DNA from 2 places in the Exiguobacterium sp. LL15 genome. Region 2 is predicted to be linked to the other one. Evidence: predicted binding sites of a transcription regulator. Region 2 holds the regulator's gene; the other holds the start of a gene.

Region 1 (3,158 bases), 1.4 Mb from region 2:
CCCGACGAGGACATCGTATTTCCCGAGCCGTAAGTCACGGATGATTTCAATCCGTTCCAGCGTCTTGATCTCCGAGTGCATGTAGTTGACCTTGACACCGTTCTCTTTCAAGTAGTCGGTCAAGTCTTCTGCCATCTTCTTCGTCAGTGTCGTCACGAGAACACGTTCGTTCTTCGCGACCCGGTCACGGATGTTATCCATCAAGTAATCGATTTGTCCCGTGATCGGATGAATCTCGATCGTTGGATCAACGAGACCGGTCGGACGGATGATTTGCTCGACCATCTCTTTCGAATGTTCGAGTTCATACGGTCCTGGTGTCGCCGAGATATAGATCGCCTGACTGACTTTTTCCTCGAACTCCTCGAACCGTAACGGACGGTTGTCTTTTGCCGACGGAAGACGGAAGCCGTGATCGACGAGGACTTGTTTCCGTGCCTGGTCGCCGTTATACATCCCGCGAATTTGCGGCAGTGTGACGTGCGACTCATCGGCAACGAGTAAGAAGTCCTTCGGGAAGTAATCGAGCAATGTATACGGTGTTGCCCCTTCCGGCATCAAGTTCAAATGGCGCGAGTAGTTCTCGATTCCGGAGCAATAGCCCATCTCACGCATCATCTCGAGATCGTAGTTCGTCCGTTGTTCGAGCCGTTGCGCTTCGAGCAACTGATTGTCTTCGCGTAGCTTCGCAAGCTGGACCTCTAGTTCCTTCTCGATGTTCGCGATCGCCTTCTGCAGACGGGTATCCCCCGTCACGAAGTGGGACGCCGGGAAGATCGAGATGTGCTCACGGTCCGCGACGATCTCACCTGTCAGCGGATCCATATCACGAATCCGTTCGATCTCGTCACCGAAGAACTCGACCCGGACACATTGTTCATCGCGTGACGCCGGGAAGATTTCGACGACGTCTCCGCGGACGCGGAACCGTCCGCGCTGGAAGTCGATGTCGTTACGCTCATACTGGATGTCGATTAGACGACGGAGCATCTCGTTTCGCCCCATCTCATTGCCGACACGCAGTGACAAGACGTGGTTGTTGTACTCTTCCGGGTTACCGAGACCATAGATACACGAGACAGAAGCAACGATCAAGACGTCCTCCCGTTCGAACAGGGCGGACGTCGCCGAGTGACGTAGTTTATCAATCTCATCGTTGATCGAAGAGTCCTTCTCAATGAACGTATCCGTCGACGGTACATACGCTTCCGGTTGATAATAATCATAAAAACTAACGAAGTATTCGACCGCATTGTTCGGGAAGAATTCCTTGAACTCCGAGTAGAGTTGTCCCGCTAGTGTTTTGTTATGGGCAAGGACGAGCGTCGGTTTCTTGATTTCCTTGATGACGTTCGAGACCGTGAACGTCTTCCCGGTACCGGTCGCCCCAAGCAACGTCTGATGTCGTTCGCCTTGTTTTAGCCCAGTCACCAATTTTTCGATTGCCGTCGGCTGATCACCGCCTGGCTCAAATGGTGAAACGAGTTCAAAATCCATCGTTTGCTTCCCCCTCATCACGTAAAAAATCTATTTTTATTGTACCACTTTACGAACAAACATTCGATTATGAAGTGCTTCTTTTAGGAAGTTACCCTTTTTTTCGAAAATGCAAAAGTTTCTTTTTGCTTCTAGTGTTGATCCTCGGTTTTTCTGCCGACAAAAAAATCCCCGTCACGGCTGTTCCGTGACAGGGATGTACTAATTTAATGCAAAGACCGCACTTTAGTGCGACCATGGACCGGCTCGTTGACGAACAGGATACCAAGCTCATGATGATCTTGTTCATAGAAGGCACGTTGCGCAAACCGGATGTCACCGTTATGGTTCATGACTTCAAGACGCAGATACGGTTTGTGTTTTTGGATCGCTTCGTAGAACGATGCTTCCGAATCGACCTTCTCACCATTGACCTTATAGATCGCTTCACCCGGAATCAAGCCCATCTCGGCAGCTGGTTTATCAGGTAGCGTTCCAAGAATGACGGCACCACGCGTTCCATTGAGGAACAATGGTGTCTGTGCCCGGTTCAAGCGTTTGACCCGCTGATGCAATAGGATATGCAGAACGAGCAACAAAACGATCCCGTACAGCCATTCAGCTTGTCCGGTGACGTATGCAAGAACCGTCAATAGAATCGCGACGAGACTCGTGATCAAACGTCCTTGAACGAGCGGACGCATCAATTCTTTCGGCAACTTACCCGTAAAGAGGAAGCTGAAGCCGATTGGTAACCAAAGCACGATTGGAACGAGCTCTGGGAAGCTGTAACGTGGCCACCAGGCTTCAAGCACGTCGCCCGGAACAAAGACGAGCAAAGGCAATAGCCAAAGTTTATTCGCTGACAGCCCACCGATGAAGCGACCACGCTTCGAGACGACGAGTGACGGTGACAGGCGTCGTTGCCCGCGCCACCAGACGAGGAGACATTCCGCGACGAGCGTTAACGTCGCAAGCAATAAAATCATTTTCGGCTCAACCTGACGAACCGGATCAAGACGTGCATCCATTAGGAACCAACCGGCAAGTCCAAGCAAGACGATCGGCCAAAGCGGTATGTTCAAGCGAACGATACCGACCAACAGCAAGACGCTCGAGAGTCCGAGTAACAACAGAGCGTATTGCGGCGTCAGCGTCAATCCGAACCAGCCGCTGACGACAGACAGGACGAGACCAACGAGTAACCCCGGTAAAAGCGTTTCGAGGACATCGCTTCGTTTACCGTGCGTCCGGGAGCGGAACAGTCCACGTTCCCGTTTGACACGCCGGATGCCGATGACCCAACTGACAAGGAGTGCTAACCACAAGGTCGGACTGGCGATGAGACTAATCGCGGTCCAACCAATTTCATCGAGTAATTCCACGCGCATTCAGACCTCTTTCCATTCCTTATTATTGAGCAGCGACCTCGAGTGCTTTTTTCCGCTGGACGTCATTCTTATCGTCCTCGAGTTTCTTCAGGAGACGCGTCTCCATCTCACCCGCTGTCTGCTGATCGATTTTTCCAGTGACATCAAGCTTCGCATCCTTTTGCAAGGCTTCGACGGCTTTCTTCATCGTGTCACCGAAATACCCATCCTGTCCTTTTGGCTCGAAACCGATTGCTTCGAGGACGAGGTGAGCATTTTCGACTGATTTTCCATAATCGCCGACTGCGAGTG
Region 2 (3,158 bases):
ATGTGTTAGTGAGACGTGATCTTAGTAGATCAATTGATAGATGAACACGGCAATCGCTCCACCGATGATTGGACCAACGACAGGAATCCATGAATAGCCCCAGTCAGATGAACCTTTATTCGGAATCGGTAGGATAGCGTGCGCGATACGCGGTCCAAGGTCACGAGCCGGGTTGATGGCATACCCTGTTGTACCACCGAGCGAGAGACCGATGACGACGACGAGTAAACCGACGATGAGTGGTTTTAAGCCGTCTCCGAACGTCGTTAAACCAAGTGCCAAGATACCGAAGACGAGAACGAATGTCCCGATGATCTCAGAAATCAAGTTCGACGGCGTATGACGAATCGCTGGACCTGTTGCGAACACACCGAGTTTTGCGGCTTGATCATCAGTCGCTTCAAAATGTTTCATGTAATGAAGCCAAACGAGAATGGCGCCGATGAAAGCTCCGACAAGTTGTCCGGCAATGTAGATCGGAACGTCTGCCCACGGTAGGTCAGAGTTCAAAGCAAGTGCAATCGTCAATGCGGGGTTCAAGTGTGCTCCGCTTTCAGCAGCGACGAATGCTGCTGTCATGACGGCAAGACCCCAAGCGAACGTGATGACGATCCATCCGCTGTTTTCCGATTTCGTCTTTTTCAAGACGACACCGGCGACGACTCCATCCCCGAGCAGGATGAGGATCATCGTACCGATCATTTCTAGTACAAAGTTATTCATGCAAAAACCCTCCCTTTGGATTAAAGCAGATAATGGCCTTTCTACTTTAAATTACTCCGATTTGAGAACGTTTTCAATACATATAATTGAAATATAGGAATGGAAATTTTTTATTTTGATGTTTAAAGATACGAAAAAGTGGATAAGAAAACACCTCTTCCTGCCTGCAAGCAAGCAAAAGAGGTGTTACCGACGACGTTTTTTTCTTTTTTTAGGTCGAAACCAACTGCTGGAATAATCTAGTAGGATATGAATCGTACTCGCCACCATGATGCCAACGATGAATGCAGGCAAGGAAGCAAACCACGAATCAATCGTAGCAGAATCAAGAACCTGAAAATATAGACTTATAAATAGTAGGGGAATCAGAATCGCAGCACTATAAAGAAGCCGAATGATGTCTCCGATGATCAGTCCATGCGACCAGATCGATCGGTGAGGCATGATCTTGACATACGGCATCCAAAGAACTCGAAATGGTCCAAAGCGATAATACGGTTCTGACTTTAAATCGAGGTCGGGTGACAACCAAAGGGTACCGACAGCGATACCGATGGCAGTCGGTAACCAATCGGTTTGTTGCGTTGCGACCGAATACGCAACGTAACCCGTCAGTGCGACGGTATTGACGGTATCATGTACATTTCCTGATGGCATGAAAAAAGACCAGTCGTAACTGGTCCCTCCGTCAATGAATCGTCCGATACACGCCGATTACCTTACCAAGAATGGAGACATTATCGAAATACATCGGATCCATCGAGTCATTTTCTGGTTGTAGACGTACCTGTTGATCTTCTAAGAAGAACCGTTTCACCGTCGCTTCGCTATCTTCGGTCATAGCTACGACGATTTCTCCGTTTTCTGCTGTGTTTTGTTGGCGCACGATGACACGATCGCCGTCAAGAATACCTGCGTTAATCATCGATTCACCATCGATCGTCAACATGAAGACCGTCTCGTTCCCTACATAATGTGCAGGGAGTGGGAACTGTTCTTCGATGTTTTCAATCGCTGTAATCGGAAGACCTGCTGTGACTTTCCCGATGACGGGAACATGGACGATGGCTTCCGTGATTTCTTCAGGCTTATCAAGCAATATCTCAATCGCACGTGGTTTCGTCGGGTCACGGCGAATCATTCCCCGTTTCTCGAGTCGATCCAAATGACCGTGTACCGTCGAGCTAGACGCGAGTCCGACTGCTTCTCCGATTTCACGAACTGATGGTGGATACCCCTTCAGTTTCACTTCAGAGACGATGTAGTCGAGAATCTCTTGTTGGCGCTTAGACATTTTCCGCATACGAATTGCCACCTCTTTCTGGATTGAAGTTTGAAATGTAAGAATATATGTTTCTAGATTCACTATAACATAGAACAAATGAGCGTACAAACAATTGTTCGACATTTTGTGTTGACCGAACACGGGTTCTGTGTTTATTATGAGTTATGCGAACAATTGTTCCGCGAACGTTTATTCTAACTCATTCATTTCATATTTGGAGGGATTCATGATGATTCATACGATTCGTACTCATGCTTTTTCAATTCTCTTCTATGCATTAAGTATTGCCTTCGTGATCTTTTTACTCACACCGCGCCCGGATGAAAAAGTGGCGCAACTAATGACTGCTTCCGTTACGGTCGATGAGAACGCTACAGTTGAACAAATCGCTGAAGTCTACAATGACGGTTCGATGTCAGATGAAGAATACGTCAACTGGTTGATTAAAAATAATGATGTCGAGACAAAACACGTCATCTCAAAAAGCAAAATCGTTGTACCAATCGCACAACAATGACAAAATGGAAAAGTTGTGAAAGAACGAACAGGGATGTGAGGTACGATGAAGGTCGTGATTTATTGTCGGGTGTCGACCGAAAAAGAAGCACAAGATAGTTCGATTGAACGCCAACGGATGGAACTTTCGAAGGTCGCGTCTCAAAAGGGTTTTGATGTCGTGGATGTCGTCTCTGAAAAAGAGAGTGGATATGACGTCGATCGGGAAGGGATGCTGACGGTTCTTGATCATGTGACACGTGATGCGGTAGATGCGGTCCTCGTAACGGATGACACACGGATTGGTCGAGGGAATGCGAAAATCGCTATTTTGCACACGTTTAAGAAGCACGGTGTTCGGTTGATGACACTTGATTCCGATGGAGAATACCAACTTGCTGATGCAGAAGCGATGGTCCTTGAGATCGTCTCACTCGTGGAAGAATATCAACGTAAACTGCATAATGCAAAAATCGCGCGCGGCATGCGGCGAGCGGTCGAACAAGGCTTTCGCCCGGAACGAAATCTGAATCGCCAAGGAGAGAACGCCGGGCGTAGCCGAAAGGACGTACCGATCGAAGAAATCGTACGTCTTCGAGAGCTCGGACTGACGTTTTCAGATATCGCCATTACGCTTCGCGGGATGGGACATGAT

Evidence for each region. The regulator LexA, encoded in region 2, represses DNA repair genes until DNA is damaged. The targets are predictions, from matches to a motif close to CGAACATATGTTCG.
Region 1: a site for LexA is predicted at 1,550-1,563, ahead of uvrB (excinuclease ABC subunit UvrB). Genes of this name have one in related genera too.

What each region holds. Positions count from the first base shown of each region.
Region 1 is NZ_JANFNX010000001.1:391,125-394,282, reverse strand. Features, by position in the region: gene uvrB (excinuclease ABC subunit UvrB) at 1-1,497, opposite strand, end outside; gene NOM72_RS01835 (PDZ domain-containing protein) at 1,704-2,867, opposite strand; gene NOM72_RS01830 (S41 family peptidase) at 2,890-3,158, opposite strand, start outside.
Region 2 is NZ_JANFNX010000001.1:1,743,968-1,747,125, reverse strand. Features, by position in the region: gene NOM72_RS09175 (MIP/aquaporin family protein) at 22-723, opposite strand; gene NOM72_RS09170 (metal-binding protein) at 910-1,380, opposite strand; gene lexA (transcriptional repressor LexA) at 1,412-2,026, opposite strand; gene yneA (cell division suppressor protein YneA) at 2,238-2,525, shown strand; gene NOM72_RS09155 (YneB family resolvase-like protein) at 2,571-3,158, shown strand, end outside.